Regions from separate parts of the Streptomyces sp. NPDC050535 genome, predicted to be linked through region 4. Evidence: riboswitches for the same ligand, from Rfam matches in the RefSeq annotation. Region 4 holds a riboswitch; each other region holds the start of a gene.

Region 1 (4,980 bases), on a different contig from region 4:
TCGCCCGTCCTCAAGCGCCGGACGGGCTGAATCTCACGTGCGGCCTAAGAGAATCTGCGCCCGCTCCCGCCAGCCGTCAGGCTGCTCGTGAGCCGACTCGGAGGCAGGAGCAGCGATGGGTGCAGTGGGGCGGCGTGTGACGGCGGTGCTGTTGGCGCCGGTGCTGGTCGGGCTGGTGGCGTCGTGCGGGATGTCGTCGTCGCAGCCGCGGACGGCGCGGGCGCGATCCGGGAACGCGGCGTTCGCGCACCCCGGCGTGCTCGTCAGCAAGGACCAGCTGACCGCCGTACGCGAACACGTGGAGGCCGGGAAACAGCCTTGGCTCCAGGCGTTCCTGGACATGCGGGACAGCAAGTACGGGTCGTACAGGTACGAGGCGAAGCCGTACGCCACCGTCGACTGTCCGCCCGGCGACCGGGCCGGGCACGGCTGCGTCGAGGAGCGCGAGGACGCGATCGCGGCGTACACGCAGGCGTTGCTGTGGAGCATCACGGGCAAGCGGGAGCACGCCGACAAGGCCGTGCAGATCATGGACGCCTGGTCGGCGAAGGTGAAGAAGCACACGGCGGGGAACGCCGGCCTGCAGACCGCGTGGGCCGGGTCGACGTGGGCGCGGGCCGGGGAGATCGTGCGGCACACCGGAGCCGACTGGCCGGCGGCGAGCATGACGCGGTTCCAGGGCATGCTGCGGACCGCCTACCTCCCCGTGGTCAGCGAGAAGGTCCCGGACTACAACGGGAACTGGGACCTCGTCATGACCGACGCCGCCATCGGCATCGCCGTGTTCCTCGACGACCACAAGGCGTTCGACGACGCCGTCGAGCGGTTCCGGCAGCGGGTGCCCGCGTACTTCTACCTCGCCAAGGACGGGAAGGTGCCGCTGACGCCCGCCGGCAGCACCGTCGACACCCCGCAGAAGCTGACCACGTACTGGTTCGGGCAGCGGCGGTACACGGACGGGGTCTCGCAGGAGACCTGCCGCAACTTCAAGCACGTCGGGTACTCGCTCGCCGCCACCGCGCACATCGCCGAGACCGCCTGGCACCAGGGCGTCGACCTCTACCGCGACGTCAAGGACCGGCTGAAGGCCGCGCTCGACTTCCACTCCAGGTACCAGCTGGGGGAGACGGCGCCGGGGTGGCTGTGCGGCGGGCGGGTCGACCGGAACATGGGGCCCGACCTGGAGGTCGCGCTCAACCACCTGGAGGACCGGCTCGACGTGCACGTCCCGGCCGCCCACCGGCTGGCCGAGCAGACGCGGCCGGCCGGCACGGACGATCTGTTCGTGTCCTGGGAGACGCTCACGCACACCGGGAATCCGGCCGGCTGAGGGGTGGACATCAATGGTGGTGCCGGGCGTCCCGCGAGTGGCGTATAGTTGGGTTTAACGACGCGGGGTGGAGCAGCTCGGTAGCTCGCTGGGCTCATAACCCAGAGGTCGCAGGTTCAAATCCTGTCCCCGCTACTTATGGCCAAGGGCCGGAACTCGGATTCACGAGTTCCGGCCCTTGGTGTTTCCGGCGGTTCTGGCCGGCCCGAACCGCGCGTCGCCCGGTCGGCCCACACCGGTCGCCCCCCGGCCCCGCTCCGGGAAATCTGGACGGGTGCGGCAGCAAGCAGGTGCGCGGCGGCCGGGGGACCCGCCCGGACCGGCGGGAGAGGACCGGCGCGGGATCTCCGGCACGCGAAGGTTCGTCCGGGTGCTCCCCGCGCTGCTCATCGTCGCCGGGGCCGTGTACGAGTACTTCACGCCGAGGGACTTCACCGGCGGCCCTCTCCTCACGGCGGCCCCGCTCGTGGCGGCGGCCCTCTACACGCTGCGCGGCACCGTGCTCACCGGTGTCGGCGCCGTCGTCGTGCTGGTCGCGTTCCACATCAGGCTCGGCGTCGCCCTGCTCGCGGAGGCGGTCACCGAGACGATCACGGTGGCCACGGCCGCCGTTCTGGCCGCCCTCATCAACGTCGTGGTCCGCCGCGGCAACGCACGGCTCGCCTCCGTCCGCGAGATCGCCGAGGCCGCCCAGCGAGCCGTCCTGCCGCAGCCCGAACGCCGGATCGGCGGGCTCGACATCGCGGCGCGGTACGAGGCGGCGCAGGAGGACGCGTTCATCGGCGGTGACCTGTACGCGGTGCAGGACTCCCCGTACGGGGTACGCCTGGTCGTGGGCGACGTACGGGGGAAGGGCATGGGCGCGGTGGCCGTCGTCGCCGTCGTCATCGGGGCGTTCCGGGAGGCCGCCGAGCAGGAGGCGACGCTGGAAGCGGTCGCGGGGCGTCTGGAGCGGGCGCTGGCGCGCGAGAGCGTCCGGCGTGACGGCCTCGAGATCCTCGAGGGGTTCACCACGGCCGTGCTGGCGGAGATCCCGCACGGCGAGGAGACCGTGCGGATCGTCAACCGGGGCCATCCCCCGCCGCTGCTCCTGCACGCCGACGGCACGCTCGTCGCGCTCGACGCCGGGGAGCCCGCACTGCCGCTGGGAATGGGCGAGTTGGGCGTCCGGACCGACCGCGCACGGGAGACGGTGTTCCCGCTGGAGGCCACGCTGCTCGTCCACACCGACGGGCTGTCCGAGGCCCGCGACGAACGCGGGCGCTTCTACGACCCCGCGGCGCGCCTCGCGGGACGGACCTTCCCCGCGCCCGAAGCGCTGCTGACCACCCTCGCCGAGGACGTCCGCCGGCACTCCGGCGGCGGCACGACGGACGACATGGCGCTGCTCGCCGTACGGCGCCGAGGAGCCGACGACCCCCTCGGTCACCAGGGGTGATCAAGTGACGCCCCTCCGCGCATCAACTGACATGCCGTCAGGGCCGGTGTGACGAAGAGATGTGACCAACTCGCCCGTTTAACTCCGGTGATGACCTGAAAGTCCTGGCCGGAAGCGTTAACGATCAATCAGAACAGCTTGGAATCCGGGGCCCGCGTCTATTAACGTTCGATAACGCAGCGCGGTCGTCCCAGCCGTCACGAGAGACGGCTCCGTGCGCACGCGCCTAATCCCGAAAGGGAGCCGGGGAACCACCAACTTGGGGTGAATCGAGCGTCTTTCGCGGTGGAGACACCGCGGGTTGACGCGCGTAGGAGACCTTCCTGCTCCGAACCCGTCAGCTAACCCGGTAGGCGAGAAGGAAGGAAAGGAGCACGCCCACGTGGCGTCCAACGGGCCTGCCCAGGCACCCTCGTATCCGCCGAGCGGAACGCACACCTTCGGTTTCGGCGCAGAGGACGAGGGCCCCCGGGAGGAATGGAATCCCACCGCGGAATCCCTCCTTCCCATCCGCGGCCGGCACCGCGTCTCCAAGCAGCGTGGAGGCGGCGGACTCGCGCGCAGTTCCACCGTTCTGGGCGTCGGTGTCATAGCCGCCGTCGGCGCGGGCGGCATGGCCACCGCGGCGCCCGGCAAGCCGCCGGTCTCGATCTCGCTGCCCGACCTGCCGTCCGTGGGCACGATCCTCTCCGACGACAGTTCCCCCGAGCCCACGGGCTCCATCACCCCGCTCACCAGCGCCGGTCTGACCACGGCCGACACCGAGCAGGGCGCCACGGACGCCGGCGAGGTGCTGCGCGCCCGCATCATGCAGCAGGCCGAGGTCCAGCAGGACCAGGCCGACACCGCGGCCCAGCAGGCCGCCCAGGTCGCCGCCGTGAAGAAGGCCTCCGACGCCGCCAAGAAGGCGGAGGACGCGGCGAAGGCCAAGGCCGCCGCGGCGAAGAAGAAGGCGGAGGAAGAGGCGGAGGCGAAGGCCGAGGCCGCGCGTCTCGCCGAGCTCGCCAAGAGCTACACGCTGCCGACCTCCTCGTACACCCTCACCTCGACCTTCGGTCAGGCCGGCGCGCTGTGGTCCTCCGGCTACCACACCGGCCTGGACTTCGCGGCGCCCACGGGCACGCTGATCAAGGCGGTCCACAGCGGCACCATCACCGCGGCCGGCTGGGACGGGTCGTACGGCTACAAGACGGTGCTCACGCTCGACGACGGAACCGAGCTCTGGTTCGCCCACCAGTCGTCGATCAGTGTCAGCGTCGGGCAGAAGGTCGCCACCGGCGATGTCATCGGGCGCGTGGGCGCGACCGGCAACGTCACCGGCGCGCATCTGCACCTCGAGGTGCACCCCGGCGGCGCCGGGACCGGCATCGACCCGCTGGCGTGGCTGCAGAGCAAGGGGCTCACCCCCTGAGGCGGAGCCAGGGGCTCACTCCCTGAGGCGTACGTTCTCCGATCCCCGGCGGCTTCGACGGCAACCCCCCGACGTCAGGGCTGCCGGTCAGGCGTGTCTGGAATACGGCTGTCCGCCGGGGATGTTGAAGTCGGGCATGACTTCTCTTCGCAAGCTCGGCTCGTCCGACCTCGAGGTCTTCCCGCTCGCCCTCGGCGGCAACGTGTTCGGCTGGACCGCCGACGAGGCCCAGTCCTTCGCCGTGCTCGACGCGTACACGGCCGCGGGCGGCAACTTCCTCGACACCGCCGACTCGTACTCCGCGTGGATCGAGGGCAACCACGGCGGCGAGTCCGAGACCATCATCGGCAGGTGGCTGAAGGCGCGCGGCAACCGCTCCGACCTCGTGATCGCCACCAAGGTCAGCCAGCACCCCGAGTACCCGGGGCTGTCAGCCGCCAACATCAGGGCCGCCGCCGACGCGTCCCTGCGCCGCCTGGGCACCGACTACATCGACCTGTACTTCACGCACTACGACAAGACCGAGGTGCCGGTCGAGGAGATCATCGGCGCGCTCGACGAACTGGTGACGGCGGGCAAGGTGCGCTACATCGCCGCGTCCAACATCACACCCGAGCGGCTCCAGGAGTCCCTGGACCTCTCCGACCGCGAGGGGCTCGCCCGCTACGTCGCCCTCCAGCCGCACTACAACCTGGTCTCGCGCGACACCTACGAGGGCCCGCTGTACGACATCGCCTCCCGCTCGGGCCTGGCGGCCGTCCCGTACTACGCCCTGGCCTCCGGTTTCCTCACCGGCAAGTA
Region 2 (4,980 bases), 940 kb from region 4:
CGCGTATCTACGGTACGACGGTCTCGGAGCTGCTCGGCGAGACGGTCGCCGAACGTGACGCCGTGGTGCGCGCCGCCGACATGGAGCCGACCGCGGCGGGCGGCTGGACCTACTGGCAGGCCGGCGGTTCCGGCCGCGCGATGCAGGCCCTGCGTGTGCACGTCCCGTACGGCTCGCAGGGTGACGTCGTGCGGGTCCACCCCGGTGAGGAGTGGCTCCACGTCCTGCGGGGACGGCTGCGGCTGCGCCTGGGTGACACCGCGCATGTGCTGGCGCCGGGTGACAGCGCGCACTTCGACTCGCTCACCCCGCACCGCATCGCCGCCGCCGACCGGGACGGCGCCGAGCTCCTCTTCGTACACACCCTGCTGCAGAGCCCCTCCGCCGCGCTGTGCCTCGGCCCGGCGACGGGGCACCCGACTCTGGGAGAGACGCCATGACCGAACCCACGGAACCCACCCCGCGCCGCTCCATGGAGGACAAGCTCCCGCCCGCGCTGTGGGTGCGGCTGCTCATCTACGTCGCTGTCGGCCACCTCTTCGCGGGCTTCGTCTACCTGCTCTTCACGCTGGGCGCGCAGAACCAGTAGGCATCCGCCGGCCCGGACCGGGACCGCCGCCCAAGATCCCGACCTGACCGGGAGGACCGTCCTTGAGGCCCGCGGCCCGCGGCCCGCGTCAGTCGAGGAGGCGTTCGCGCAGCCGGTCGCGCAGCTCCGGGGTGAGCCCCAGCGCCTTCTCCAGGTAGGCGTCGACGCCGCCCCAGGTCTCCTCGATCGTCTCGAAGGCCGCGGTCAGGTACTCGGCGCGGGCGTCGAAGAGAGGGCTGAGCAGCTCCATGACCTCGGGGGAGTACGCCGAGGCGGAGGAGCTGCTGCGGTGGACCCTGTAGCGCCGGTGCGCGGCGTTCGACTCCAGGTAGTCGGCCACGATGGCCTCGCGCTCGACACCGACGGCGAGGAGCGTCACGGCTATGGAGAGGCCGGCGCGGTCCTTGCCGGCGGCGCAGTGCATCAGCGCGGGGACACTGTCCTCGGCCAGCGAGCGCAGCACCTGGGAGTGCTCGGCGGTGCGGTCCCTGATGATCGCGCGGTAGGAGCTGATCATCCTGTTCGCCCCCTTGCCGTCCGCGAGGAGCCCGCGCAGCTGCTCCAGGTCGCCGTCGCGGACCATCCTCCAGAACTCCGCGCCGTCGGCCGGGTCGGACAGCGGCAGATTCACATTCCGCACGCCCGGCAGCTCGACGTCCGGGCCCTCCAGCTTCTGGTCCGACGCGTTGCGGAAGTCGAAGATCGTGTGCAGGCCGAGTGAGCTGAGGAAAACCGTGTCGTCCCCCGTGGCGTGCGCGAGATGCCCGCTGCGGAACAGCACCCCGTACTTCACCCGGCGGCCGTCCACGGTGGGCAGACCGCCCACGTCCCGGAAGTTGCGCACGGCGGCCAGCTCGGGCTCGGTCGACGGGACCTGCTGCGTCACGGGGGCTCCTCCCGGTCAGCCGTCGGCGCTGCTCGGCGTCGCCCGCCGACGGACGTTGCGCTCTCGACGATACGACATGGGTTCGTGGTGCATTGAGTTGTCCACAGGCGTTGTTCTCCCAGGTGCGGAGCCGTTGCCTTCAGGGCGCCGGGCGCGATGACGTCGGTACGGGCCGTGGCTCCCGCCGGGTCCCTCGGGCTCGCGCCGGGGACCTGCCGTGCAGCGGGATGCGGACGTGACGGGACGAGGAACTGGATGCGGCAGATATGCGACTGCGTCGCATGTGACTGTTCTGTCCGAATTAGCTGCTTCATTCCAACTGGCCCTGGAATAAGGCGCCCTGCGTCGACGTGCGTGAGCAGCGTCATATTCGTGACGATGTGTTGCGGCCTCGATTTGTCAACCTGCCAGAATTCCCGCGCCATTTGGCAAGGCGGAAAGGCCCTTTCTCCACGGAGGGTGACGGTGATTTCGGAATGGATCACGGATGGATCTTCCACAGAAAACCCACATGGTTGTAGACGCGGTCTCATCTCGCTTACGTTCACCCTCAATCCGGACGGACGCCCAATCCTGCCGCCGCCCGGAATCCGCACACTCACCCGTATGTGGCAGGAGCGGGGGACCCACAGGTATGACGCCTGTTCCGGTCTCCGGAACGGCTTGGGGTATAGCCGCGCAGCCGCGTGGCCGGGCATCTCCAGCCCGCACCCGACAGCTCACCTCGCAGGCGCCGGAGAGGAATTCGTCATGCCCGCGAAGGGTAAGCACCGCCGTCCCAAGTCCCAGCGTTTCACGCGCTCGATCGCCGTGGCCGGAACAGGCGGTGCCGCGCTCGCGCTGCCGCTGATGGGAGCCACCGGAGCCCATGCGGCGACCCCGGCCTCCACCGTTTCCGCGGCTACGGGGAAGACCGCCACGGCTGCCGAAAAGGCCGTCGCCGCGCCCGCCGCGGCTCGGAAGACCGCGACGAAGACCTACGCGGTCAAGGCCGGTGACTCGCTCTCGAAGATCGCCGACGACCAGAGTGTCAGTGGCGGCTGGAAGAAGCTGTACTCGGACAACCGCAAGGCCGTCGGCCAGGACCCCGCTCTGATCCACCCGGGTCTGAAGCTGGCGATCGGCAAGAAGGCCGCCGCGTCGAGCGACACGGCCAAGTCGTCCAGCGCCGAGTCGTCGAAGTCCTCCGAGTCGTCGTCGAAGTCGTCGGCCGAGACGGCGGCCGAGACCACGACCACGGCCACCGACACCGCGGACTCCAGCAGCTCCGGCTACACGCTGCCGGTCGAGGGCGCCACCATCGGCACCAACTACAAGGTCGCCGGCAGCATGTGGTCCAGCGGCTACCACACGGGCGTCGACTTCGTGGTCCCGACCGGCACCACCATCAAGTCCATCGCGGCGGGCACCGTCATCTCCGCGGGCTGGGGCGGCGCGTACGGAAACCAGGTCGTCATCCAGCACGCCGACGGCCAGTACTCGCAGTACGCCCACATGTCCTCCCTCTCCGTCTCGGCCGGCCAGACCGTGACCGAGGGGCAGCAGATCGGGCTCTCCGGTGCGACCGGCAATGTCACCGGACCGCACCTGCACTTCGAGATCCGCACCACGCCGGACTACGGCTCGGACGTCGACCCGGCCGCGTACCTGCGCTCGCACGGTGTGACCGTCGGCTGACGCCGCCCCCTCGCCGCTGAAGGCCGGACCCCACGATCCCCGGGGTCCGGCCTTCGGTGTTTCGTGATCGGCGCGTCGCGCGGCCGGTGTTTCGTGATCGGCGACGCGGCTCCGGCGTGGCCGGTCTCGTCGCTCAGCACATTGCGGTCTTGTGGCGAGCCCGGGGGAAGCGTCGACATGCCCGTCGCGGGGGCTGCACAGTGATCTCCGTAAGCGCTTTCCGCTGTGGACCGGACGTTCACCGCTGCCCCTCGTACGGAAGGTGTCCCATGACCACGCGCAGAGCCTTCGGAGCCCTGGCTGCCGGTGCCGCTCTCGCGGCGCTCGTCCCGCCCCAGGGTGCGAGCGCCGCACCGAGACACCGGCGCGGCCGGCTGATCGCCGCGGACGACTTCCGGCACGGACCGGGGCAGTGGGTCACCGAACTCCAGGACGGCGGCACGGTCACCGCCGCGCGCGGCGTGCTGGAGATCGACGTACCGAGCGGCGCGACCGTCTGGTTCAGGCGGAAGCTCCGCGGGCCGTACGTCATCGAGTACACCGCCACACCGGTCTCCGCGGGCGGCGTCAACGACCGGGTCTCCGACCTGAACAATTTCTGGAACGCAGTCGACGTACGTTCCCCGCGCGACCTCTTCGCCACCGCGCGGGGCGGTGCTCTGGCGGAGTACGACTACCTCAAGACGTACTACGTCGGTTACGGAGCCAACTCCAACACCACTACCAGACTGCGCAGATACGTCGGCGAGGCGGAGGTCCGTCCACTGGTGTACGACTACACGGAGCCGTTGCTCACGGCGAACCGGCCGAACCGCGTCCGGATCGTCTCCGACGGGTCCACCGTCCAGTGGTGGAACAACGGACGGCTGGTATTCGACTACCGCGACCCCGACCCGTACGCGAGCGGGCACTTCGCGTTCCGCACGACATGGAGCCACTTCCGGATTACGGACTTCCAGGTGTGGCGGCTGGTCAACCGCGCCTGAGCGGCCCTTATTCCAGGCTTGACCCAGACTTTATGAGTGGCTTATCTCACCACACGTCAACCCTTTCCTACGGTCGCGTAGCTCACATCGGAGGTGAATCATGGGCCGATGTGGCAGACGATTCGAAGAGTGGCAACAGATCAGTGATCGGGTCGTACGTAGCGGTGGGGGACAGCTTCACCGAGGGCATCGGCGACCCCGGGCCTGACGGCGCTTTTGTCGGTTGGGCGGACCGGTTCGCGGTACTGCTCGCGGACCGGCGGCCCGAGGGCGACTTCAACTACAACAATCTCGCCGTGCGCGGGAAACTGCTCGACCAGGTCGTCGAGCACCAGCTTTCGCGGGCGAAGGAACTGGCGCCGGATCTGGTGTCATTCTGCGCGGGCGGCAACGACATCATCCGGCCGGGCGTCGACCCCGACGAGGTCGCCGAGCGCTTCGAGCGAGCGGTCGCGGACCTCACCTCCGTCGTCGGCACCGTCCTGGTGACGACCGGCTTCGACACCCGTGGCGTGCCCGTGCTGAAGCACATGCGCGGCAAGATCGCCACGTACAACGGGCATCTCCGGGCCATCGCCGACCGGTACGGCTGCCCCGTCCTGGACCTGTGGTCCCTGAGGACGATTCAGGACCGCCGCGCCTGGGACGGCGACCGCCTGCACCTGTCACCCGAGGGTCACACCCGCGTGGCGCTCCGGGCCGGACAGGTCCTCGGCCTCGAGGTGCCGGCCGACCCGGACCAGCCGTGGCCGCCGCTCCCGCCGCGCGGCACGATGGAGGTGAGGCGCGACAACATCCACTGGGCGCGTGAGTACCTGGTCCCGTGGATCGGGCGGCGGCTG
Region 3 (4,980 bases), on a different contig from region 4:
GTACGGGGACGTACGGACGACGCTTCCCAAGCGGGTGGCGCTCAGCCCTTGAAGCGGGGAACCGCCGAGCGCGGGGCGTCAGCCCTTGAAGCGGGGAAACGCGCTGCGGCCGGCGTACACCGCGGCGTCGTCGAGGATCTCCTCGATACGCAGCAGCTGGTTGTACTTGGCGACGCGGTCCGAGCGGGCCGGGGCGCCGGTCTTGATCTGACCGCAGTTCACCGCGACCGCGAGGTCGGCGATGGTGACGTCCTCGGTCTCGCCGGAGCGGTGCGACATCATGCACTTGAAGCCGTTGCGCTGCGCCATCTCCACGGCGTCCAGCGTCTCGGTCAGCGAGCCGATCTGGTTGACCTTGACGAGCAGGGCGTTCGCGGAGCCCTCCTCGATACCGCGGGCCAGGCGCTCCGGGTTGGTGACGAAGAGGTCGTCGCCGACGATCTGGACCTTGTCGCCCAGCTTGTCGGTGATGACCTTCCAGCCGGCCCAGTCGTCCTCGTACAGCGGGTCCTCGATGGAGACGAGCGGGTACGCGGAGACGAGCTCCTCGTAGTACTCGGTCATCTCGGCGGCCGAGCGGGACTTGCCCTCGAACTCGTACTTGCCGTCCTTGTAGAACTCGGACGCGGCGACGTCGAGCGCGAGCCCGATCTGCTCGCCGGGGATGTAACCGGCCTGCTTGATGGCCTCGATGATGAGGTCGAGCGCGGCGCGGTTGGACTCCAGGTTCGGGGCGAAGCCGCCCTCGTCGCCGAGGCCGGTGGACAGGCCCTTGGTCTTCAGCACCTTCTTGAGGGTGTGGTAGACCTCGGCGCCCCAGCGCAGCGCCTCGGAGAAGGACTCCGCGCCGATCGGGGCGATCATGAACTCCTGGATGTCGACGTTGGAGTCGGCGTGCGACCCGCCGTTCAGGATGTTCATCATCGGAACGGGCAGCAGGTGCGCGTTCGGGCCGCCCAGGTAGCGGAAGAGGGGGAGGTCGCTGGCCTCGGAGGCGGCGTGGGCGACGGCGAGGGAGACGCCGAGGATGGCGTTGGCGCCGAGCGAGCCCTTGTTGTCGGTGGCGTCCAGGTCGAACATCGCCTGGTCGATCAGGCGCTGCTCGGTGGCGTCGTAGCCGACGAGCTCCGGGCCGATCTGCTCGATGACGGCGAGGACGGCCTTCTCGACACCCTTGCCGTGGTAGCGGTTGGGGTCACCGTCGCGCAGCTCGATGGCCTCGAAGGCTCCGGTGGAGGCGCCGGACGGGACGGCGGCACGACCGGTGCTGCCGTCATCGAGGCCGACCTCGACCTCGACGGTGGGGTTCCCTCGCGAGTCGAGGATTTCCCGGGCTACGACGACGTCGATGGACGGCACGAGCATCTCCTTCTGGGATGTGACGCGGGTACGCGGGACTGTGGCAGCCCCGCGGGATGAGCCTAACCGGCTCCGGCGCTTCGGCCAGCCGGTCGACCACCTCTTGGGCAGAACTGGGAGCGAACATTGTTCCAGAATGGAACAAAAAGGGAATGAATACCGGCCCGGAGGCGGAACCGACGCCCGGACCGGACCCGGAAAGAAAAAACCCCGCCCCGGTGCGTACGGGGGAACACGCACCGGAGCGGGGAGCCCGTGGGGACGGGGGATGACCCACACGAGGCCCTCAGTATGAGGACCACGTATATGAGCGGGCCGTGGTTCAGCTACGAGCCGGATGTGATTCGCCGGCCGACCGCCGCGGGCCGGCGGACCCGACCGTCAGCTGAGGTGGAGCTGCTGACCCGGGAAGATGAAGTCCGCGTCGTCGATGATGTCCTTGTTCAGCTCGAACAGCTTCTGCCAGCCGCCCTTGACGTTCTTCGCCTCGGCGATGGCGCTGAGGCTGTCGCCCTTCTTCACCTTGTACTCGCCGTCGCCCTTCTTGACCGTCTTTCCGGTCGGGGTCTCGACGGTCTCCTTGGCGACGGTCGGGCGCTCCGAGGAGCGCGAGGAACGCTGCTCGTCGGTCTTGGCGCTCGGCTGCTGCGAAGGGGTGGTGCTCTGCGAGTTGCCCGACGACGAGGACGAGTCGCTCGTACCACCGTTGTACGCGGCACCCGACAGGCCGGTGCCGCAGGACGGCCAGGCACCCTTGCCCTGCGCCGCGAGGACCTTCTCGGCGACGGTTATCTGCTGGGACTTGGAAGCCTGGTCGGCGGTGGAGGCGTACGCGCTGCCGCCGTAGGCGGACCAGGTGGAGGCGGAGAACTGCAGGCCGCCGTAGTAGCCGTTGCCGGTGTTGATGGACCAGTTGCCGCCCGACTCGCACTGGGCGACGGTGTCCCACTCGGAGGTGCTGGCGGCGGAGGCCGTGCCGGACGCCATCAGCGGGGCGGCGACGGCGACACCGGCGACCCCGGCGAGCGTGACGATACGGGTGGCCTTGGACGGACGACGGTGCTTGCCCTTGCACGAACGCAGCATGAAGTGATCCCCTCACCGACGCCTACGAGGTGAGCTGTCGGGTTCGGGCGGGTGAGTGCCCGGTCGCGCACCTTGCGGTGCACGTCTTCACCCCAAGCCACTCCCGGTCAACTACCGGGCGCGGCACTTACCTTGGGTCCCCCGCTCCTGCCTACGGCGCTTGACGCGACGATTGTTCCCGTACGGCCGCTGGCAGGATTCGGCGTTGCGACCCACGGGGCTCACCAGTGGCGAGCGGTCACGACCGTAGACAGGCCGCGGGCGGAATATCAAAGACGATCAGGGGGTCTGAGATCCATCTCTCATTCTCACCAAACCGGACATTCCATGGCGAACCATGACCCGAACTCCCGCTACTTTTCGACCGGTTCGGCAGCATTGTCAAGGCCGTGACCGGGGAAGACGACAGGCGCCTCGACGTCGGCCGTCTCCTCGTCCGCGGTGGACGGGTCGAGCCATCCACCGACGAGACCGAAGGCCTCCGCGATGACCGAGAGCCTCTCGTCGACGACGGCCGGGTAGGAGCCGACGATGGTCTCGCGAGCCGTCGCGGAGTCGCGTGAGGCGTGCCGCCCGGACGAGTTGTCGTCCGTACGGCTGTCGGTCGCGTCCTGGGCGGCGGTACCGCGGTGACGTCCGGAGGTGCTCGCCGCGTCCGAAGGATAGGCACTCTGGGTGGACTTGTCCGAATCGCCATCCTTCGTCGCGCTCGCGTCGCCGGACTCGGCCGGATCCGCGGAGGTGTCCGAGGAAGCTCCTGAGGAGGGCGAGGTGGACGGCGACGGAGTGGACGAATCGGGCAGTACGTCCAAACCGGTCGAGCCGGTTGAATCCGTCGAGCCCGTCGAGCCCGTCGACTCGTCGGACGGCGACGAGCCGTCCAGGAGGCCCGTGTCGATGTCCAGGGCCGAGTCCTCGCTGAGCGCGGAGAGGGGCCCGCAGGTGGGCCAGGCGACGACGCCGCGGCCGTCGAGGATCTTCTCGGCGATGGCTATCTGCTGCGAGCGGCTGGCCTGGTCGGCGCTCGGGGCGTAGTCGAGGCCGCCGTAGTTCTCCCAGTCCCACTGGGTCAAGTGCAGCCCGCCGTAGTACCCGTCGCCGGTGTTCTCGCTCCAGGAGGCGTCCGTCTCGCACTCCGCGACGCGGTCCCAGGTCGTGGCGTCGGCCGCGCTCGCACCCGTGGCGGCGAGCAACGGGATCACGATGGCCGATCCGGTCACCCCTGCCGCGACCATGAGAGCCGGAGCCTGACGGGGTCGACGATGACGGCCGTTCCCGGAGAGCATACGGAAGCCTTTCGCGTGACAGCAGGTGACAACAGCGACGTACGACGACGCCGGCGACGGATGATCCGTGCTGACGAGGAACGTATCGACACTCGAACGCTTGTCACAAGTCGATGCAGCGCAGATCACGTGAAGATCACAATGTTGAGGAAGCGTCAGCTTTTCGCGACACCCGAAGACCCTTGCGACCGCCCGGGGGACAACTGGCGCGGAGTGGTGAACTCCACTGGAAGAGTGCGCAATCCACGCATAATCAGCCCACCGCGCCACCGCAAATCAGCGGAATCACCCGCGAGTTGGAGGTCGGGAAGGCGGGTGGCAGGGTCTCACCGAGCTCCCCGGTCCCGGAATTGACCGGTCACCGTGAACTGCGGCAGGACCGGCCGCTGGTAAGCGCCGACTCCGTCGATGCCGGCGTCCAGGGCCTTCATGACTTCCGGCCACGCACCCTTCTGCCACCACGACAGGTGGCGCTCACGAATCGGGTTGACAGGTCCCCAAGTGAGCGGCATGTCAGTCCAGGAGAGGCCGTGCCGAAGACGATGGAGCATCCCTTCGAACTGAATGCGGATGTCGTACTTGCTCGTGAAGTGGCGCTTGGTGAAGTACGACCGCAGCACCTCCAGCACCTCCTCCCACTGTTCGTCATCGGGGTCCGGCGGTACCTTCGTGCCGGTCGTCCAGTGCCACTCACTGACGGCGCACCTCACGCCGGGTTTGCCGAGCATGGCGGCCCCACCGAGGACGACCTTGAGGTCGAACATGTCGACGACCTGCCTGCACTCCTCCGGCGTCAGGTTCCTCAGCCGCTCCTCGGCGCTGGTCTCGATGTCGAATAGGTCGGGAGCCGCGCGCCAACGGTCGCTGTTCGCCTCCAACCACTGCTGGGCGAACTTGAGCTGGTCCCGGAGCTCCGCGAGTTCGGTCTCGAGCGCCATGACGGAGGCCCTGAGTACCGCTGGGTCGACACCGGCGCGTACGTACTCAGGGATGCGCACCTCGAGCAGGTGCTCCTGTTCGGCGATCCTGGTCGTGAACTCAGCGACGCGACTGTCGTATTTCTCCTTGTCTCCGGGGAGTCCGCGTCTCCGGGGAGTCCGCCCACCCGTTCGGCGGCCGGACCCTGGAAGCGTCCCTCGTCATTGAGAATCCGGGCCAGCTCCATCCAGACGGCGCTTTCGATGCCGTCCGCCTCGATGTAGGGCTCACCGCAAGAGGGGATCTTGAGAACCCCCTTGCAGCGGTAGGA
Region 4 (4,980 bases):
CGGTGACGTCCGGATCCCGGTCATCGAGGCCGCCGTGGACGAGGAGCTCGCCCGGTTCGCCGAGGAGGGCCCCACGGCCGAGGAAATGGAGCGCGCGCAGGCCCAGTTGGAGCGTGAGTGGCTGGACCGGCTCGGCACCGTCGCGGGCCGCGCCGACGAACTGTGCCGGTACGCCGTCCTGTTCGGCGACCCGCAGCTCGCCCTGACCGCCGTACAGCGCGTTCTGGACATCACGGCCGAGGAGGTCCAGGAGGTCGCCAAGTCCCGCCTGCGCCCCGACAACCGCGCCGTGCTGGTCTACGAACCGATTGCCGCTGAAGACGCCGAAAACGCTGAAGCCGCTGAAGACACCGACGAGGAGGCGGCGAAGTGACCGAGCTCGCCACCATGGAGTTCCACCCCCAGCCGCAGGCCGGCGAGGCCAGGCCGTGGGCCTTCCCCGCCCCCGAACGGGCCACTCTCGGCAACGGCCTGACCGTGCTGCGCTGCCACCGCCCCGGCCAGCAGGTCGTCGCCGTGGAGGTGCTGCTCGCCGCGCCGCTGGAGGCCGAGCCCGCGGGCCTCGACGGAGTCGCCACGATCACGGCGCGGGCCTTCTCCGAGGGCACCGACAAGCTCTCCGCCGAGGAGTTCGCCGCCGAGCTGGAGCGCTGCGGCGCCACGCTCGACTCGTACGCCGACCACCCCGGCGTACGTGTGTCGCTCGAAGTCCCCGTCTCGCGCCTCCCGAAGGCGCTCGACCTGCTCGCCGACGCCCTGAGGGCACCGGCGTTCGCGGACAGCGAGATCGAGCGGCTGGTGCGCAACCGGCTGGACGAGATCCCGCACGAGTCGGCCAACCCGGGTCGCCGCGCCGCGAAGGAGCTCTCCAAGGAGCTGTTCCCGGCCACCTCGCGCATGTCGCGACCGCGCCAGGGCACCGAGGAGACGGTCTCCGCGATCGACGCGGCGGCCGTACGCGCCTTCTACGAGAAGCACGTTCGCCCCGCCACGGCCACCGCCGTGATCGTCGGCGACCTCACCGGAGTCGACCTCGACGCGCTGCTCGCCGACACGCTCGGCGCGTGGACCGGCTCGTCCGCCGAGCCGCGCCCGGTGCCGCCGGTCACCGCCGACGACACCGGCCGGGTCGTCATCGTGGACCGTCCCGGCGCCGTCCAGACGCAGCTGCTCATCGGCCGGATCGGCGCCGACCGGCACGACCGTGTGTGGCCCGCCCAGGTACTCGGCACGTACTGCCTCGGCGGCACCCTCACCTCGCGCCTGGACCGTGTCCTGCGCGAGGAGAAGGGTTACACCTACGGGGTACGGGCGTTCGGCCAGGTGCTGCGTTCCGCGGCGGACGGCACGGGTGCCGCGATGCTCGCCATCAGCGGCTCGGTGGACACCCCGAACACCGGTCCGGCGCTCGACGACCTCTGGAAGGTGCTGCGCACCCTCGCCGCGGAGGGACTGACCGACGCCGAGCGCGACATCGCCGTGCAGAACCTGGTGGGTGTGGCACCCCTCAAGTTCGAGACGGCGGCGGCTGTCGCGGGCACGCTGGCCGACCAGGTCGAGCAGCACCTGCCGGACGACTACCAGTCGACGCTGTACCGGCAGCTCGCCGAGACCGGCACCGTGGAGGCCACCGCGGCCGCCGTGAGCGCCTTCCCGGTGGACCGCCTGGTGACCGTCCTGGTGGGCGACGCCGCGACGATCGAGGAGCCGGTCAAGGCCCTCGGAATCGGTGAAGTGACCGTCGTGGCGGCCGAGTAGGACCGAGCGGAGCGGATTTGATCAGTTCGCTCCCATGGGGGCCCAGGAGGCGGCAGAGCCTCCTGGGCCCCCATTTGTCCGTATTGGTAGAGAGGTTGCCTGTCTGCTCTGTGGCATGCGCTACAAAAGCCGTGTTCCGTTTGTCGATTGAAAGATGTCCCGTTTAGCGTCGGTCCGGCTGTTCGTCAGGCACTGCGCCGCGCCCGCGGCATCCGGACAGCCATCGCCTAATCCCCCTGTGGCGCGAGCCAGGGGAGCCGGGGACCCACACGCAGTCCCTGGGGTGAATCGGACGTCCTCTTCGGAGGTGGTCCGTAGGAGACCTTCCTGCTCCGAACCCGTCAGCTAACCCGGTAGGCGAGAGGGAAGGAAAGGATCAACCCCTACATGGCGTTCACCTGTGGCACAGGGAAGCACCGTCGCCCGAGCCGCGTGAAGCGCACGACCACGAACGCCATCGGCGTAGCGGCGCTCACCACCACCGGTGTCCTCGGCACCCTGGCGGTCCCGGCGCTCGCCGCGGACAACTCCGTCGAGCAGACCGGCCTCACCCGGGCCATCGCGATCGGTGACTCGATAGCCGACCAGATCGACGCGCAGGCCGCCGCCCAGCAGCACGCCGCCGACGAGGCCGAGGCGCTGCGGAAGGCCGAGGAGGAGCGCGAGGCCAAGGCACGTGCCGCCCGTGCCGCGGAGCGCAAGCGACTCAACACCTTCGTCACGCCGGTCAGCGGCTCGTACGTCTCCACCGGCTACAGGACCGGCGGCAGTCTCTGGTCCTCCGGCAGCCACACCGGCGTCGACTTCCACGCCGCGTCCGGCACCCCGGTCCACGCGGTCGGCTCCGGCACGGTCGTCACCGCCGGCTGGGGCGGCTCCTACGGCAACGAGATCGTCCTGAGGATGAACGACGGCACCTACACGATGTACGGCCACCTGTCGTCCATCGGTGTCTCCGTGGGCCAGACGGTGACCCCGGGTCAGCAGATAGCCCTCTCCGGGGCCACCGGCAACACCACAGGGCCGCACCTCCACTTCGAGGCCCGGACGACCGCCGAGTACGGCTCGGACATCGACCCCGTCGCGTACCTCCGCTCGCACGGCGTGAGCGTCTGATCCCGGTCCGGCGTCGACGTCCGGTCCTCGGCGCCGAGTGAACCTTTCACCGCTCGCTTACGTACTTCAGAAGGTCCCGGCTCGAACGAGCCGGGACCTTGTCGTTTCGAACGCCTTCCTGTCCAAAAAATATCCCTCGATTCCGGTCCGCCATCGGAAATTCCGAGTCTCTGCAATAGAGTCACTGGACAAGTGCCAATCGACGGCGTTTCACGGGGATTAAAGCGGAGGTCCGGTATGCGTGTTCCTGCGCACTCGGTATGCACGGCGATCCGTGACGACATCGTCGCGGGTGTCTACGAGCGCGGCAGCCGGCTCACCGAGGAACTGCTCGCGCGCCGCTACGGCGTCTCGCGCGTCCCCGTGCGCGAGGCCCTGCGCACGCTGGAGGCCGAGGGTTTCGTCCTCACCCGGCGGCACGCGGGCGCGTGCGTCGCGGAGCCGAGCGAGCAGGAGGCCGCGGACCTGCTGGAGATGCGCATGCTCCTGGAGCCGCTCGGGGCCGCGCGGGCCGCGCAGCGCCGCACCGAAGCTCACCTCAAGGTGCTCCGAGGCCTGGTCAGGCTGGGTCAGGAGCGGGCCAGGAGGGGCAACAGCGAGGATCTGCGCTCGCTGGGCGGCTGGTTCCACGAGACCCTCGCGCAGGCCTCCGGAAGCCCCGCGCTGACCTCCACGCTCGCCCAGTTGCGCCACAAGATCGCCTGGATGTACACGGTCGAGGCGCCGGCCAACCCGGCGGACTCCTGGGCGGAGCACGGCGGGATCGTGGACGCCGTCGCGCGTGGCGACAGCGAGCGGGCGCGGGCGATCACCGCCCTGCACACCGAACGCGCGACGGTCGCGCACCGGCTCCGGTTTCCCGGCGCGGGGGACCGGCAGGACCGTGTGAGGACTTCGCAACATCCCGTAAACATGACGGGCCTGCGGCATTAACATGAGCGCCGTATACAAAGAGGAGTAATTCGCGGGAGATTATTCATGCTGCCCGCGCAATGGAAATGCGAAGGGCCCACCCGATAATTCGGGCGGGCCCTTGCCGGTGTTTTCGAACGAGGAAAACGCCGAACCTCTGACGGTTTCGGGTCAGACCGTCTCGGGAAGCTCCTCGAGTCCCTCGGAGACCAGCTTCGCCAGACGGTCGAGAGCGGCGTCCGCTCCCTCGGCGTCGGACGCGAGGACGATCTCCTCGCCGCCCTGGGCGCCCAGGCCGAGGACCGCGAGCATGGAGGCCGCGTTGACGGGGTTCCCGTCAGCCTTGGCGATCGTCACAGGGACGCCGGAGGCCGTGGCCGCCCGGACGAAGATGGAGGCGGGGCGGGCGTGAAGGCCCTCCGCCCAGCCGACGTTGACGCGGCGCTCAGCCATGTGATGCTGCCCTTCAGATGTCTCAGGTTGTCTAGACCAGTGTCCCATAATGTCAAGCGTGCCCGGAGCGGGCCAGAGGGTGACAAACCCCTTGCTCCCGTCCCGGACCCGGCACCGGATCCCGGCCTGGATCCGGCTTCGGTTCCCCCCAAGACTGCCTCGCGCCGTTGTCAGACGCGAGCCGTACTGTGGGGCCCATGCAGACCTCGCCGGACCGGCACGAGTACCCCTCCCACTGGGAGGCGGACGTGGTGCTGCGTGACGGCGGCACCGCACGCGTCAGGCCCATCACCGTCGACGACGCCGAGCGCCTGGTCAGCTTCTACGAACAGGTCTCCGACGAGTCGAAGTACTACCGCTTCTTCGCGCCCTATCCGCGCCTGTCCGCCAAGGACGTCCACCGCTTCACGCACCACGACTTCGTGGACCGGGTGGGACTCGCGGCCACGGTGGGCGGCGAGTTCATCGCCACCGTGCGGTACGACAGGATCAACGCCGACGGCCGGCCCGCCTCCGCCCCCGCCGATGAGGCCGAGGTCGCCTTCCTGGTCCAGGACGCCCACCAGGGGCGCGGCGTCGCCTCGGCGTTGCTCGAACACATCGCGGCCGTCGCCCGGGAGCGGGACATCCGCCGGTTCGCCGCCGAGGTACTTCCGGCCAACAGCAAAATGATCAAAGTCTTCACGGACGCCGGTTACCAGCAGAAGAGGCACTTCGAGGACGGCGTCGTACGCCTGGAGT

What was found. A riboswitch is a leader RNA that binds a small molecule or an ion and turns the genes downstream of it on or off. The one in region 4 is predicted to bind cyclic di-AMP.
Region 1: another riboswitch for cyclic di-AMP. It lies ahead of ACIBLC_RS39725 (M23 family metallopeptidase); the one in region 4 lies ahead of ACIBLC_RS00525 (M23 family metallopeptidase).
Region 2: another riboswitch for cyclic di-AMP. It lies ahead of ACIBLC_RS04635 (peptidoglycan DD-metalloendopeptidase family protein); the one in region 4 lies ahead of ACIBLC_RS00525 (M23 family metallopeptidase).
Region 3: another riboswitch for cyclic di-AMP. It lies ahead of ACIBLC_RS34820 (transglycosylase family protein); the one in region 4 lies ahead of ACIBLC_RS00525 (M23 family metallopeptidase).

The regions. Positions count from the first base shown of each region.
Region 1 is NZ_JBITHE010000038.1:22,572-27,551, reverse strand. It holds gene ACIBLC_RS39740 (alginate lyase family protein) at 116-1,330, shown strand; tRNA gene ACIBLC_RS39735 (tRNA-Met) at 1,392-1,465, shown strand; gene ACIBLC_RS39730 (PP2C family protein-serine/threonine phosphatase) at 1,605-2,768, shown strand; cyclic di-AMP (ydaO/yuaA leader) riboswitch at 2,982-3,139, shown strand; gene ACIBLC_RS39725 (M23 family metallopeptidase) at 3,151-4,179, shown strand; gene ACIBLC_RS39720 (aldo/keto reductase) at 4,316-4,980, shown strand, end outside.
Region 2 is NZ_JBITHE010000001.1:1,059,947-1,064,926, forward strand. It holds gene ACIBLC_RS04620 (helix-turn-helix domain-containing protein) at 1-440, shown strand, start outside; gene ACIBLC_RS04625 (DUF6126 family protein) at 437-589, shown strand; gene ACIBLC_RS04630 (tyrosine-protein phosphatase) at 678-1,475, opposite strand; cyclic di-AMP (ydaO/yuaA leader) riboswitch at 2,046-2,221, shown strand; gene ACIBLC_RS04635 (peptidoglycan DD-metalloendopeptidase family protein) at 2,226-3,152, shown strand; gene ACIBLC_RS04640 (DUF6250 domain-containing protein) at 3,422-4,138, shown strand; gene ACIBLC_RS04645 (SGNH/GDSL hydrolase family protein) at 4,282-4,980, shown strand, end outside.
Region 3 is NZ_JBITHE010000023.1:28,221-33,200, reverse strand. It holds gene eno (phosphopyruvate hydratase) at 79-1,365, opposite strand; gene ACIBLC_RS34820 (transglycosylase family protein) at 1,741-2,445, opposite strand; cyclic di-AMP (ydaO/yuaA leader) riboswitch at 2,450-2,614, opposite strand; gene ACIBLC_RS34815 (transglycosylase family protein) at 2,799-3,665, opposite strand; gene ACIBLC_RS34810 (transposase) at 4,058-4,459, opposite strand; gene ACIBLC_RS34805 (recombinase family protein) at 4,534-4,980, opposite strand, start outside.
Region 4 is NZ_JBITHE010000001.1:124,782-129,761, forward strand. It holds gene ACIBLC_RS00515 (M16 family metallopeptidase) at 1-373, shown strand, start outside; gene ACIBLC_RS00520 (M16 family metallopeptidase) at 370-1,758, shown strand; cyclic di-AMP (ydaO/yuaA leader) riboswitch at 1,973-2,133, shown strand; gene ACIBLC_RS00525 (M23 family metallopeptidase) at 2,146-2,874, shown strand; gene ACIBLC_RS00530 (GntR family transcriptional regulator) at 3,112-3,807, shown strand; gene ACIBLC_RS00535 (HPr family phosphocarrier protein) at 3,958-4,239, opposite strand; gene ACIBLC_RS00540 (GNAT family N-acetyltransferase) at 4,437-4,980, shown strand, end outside.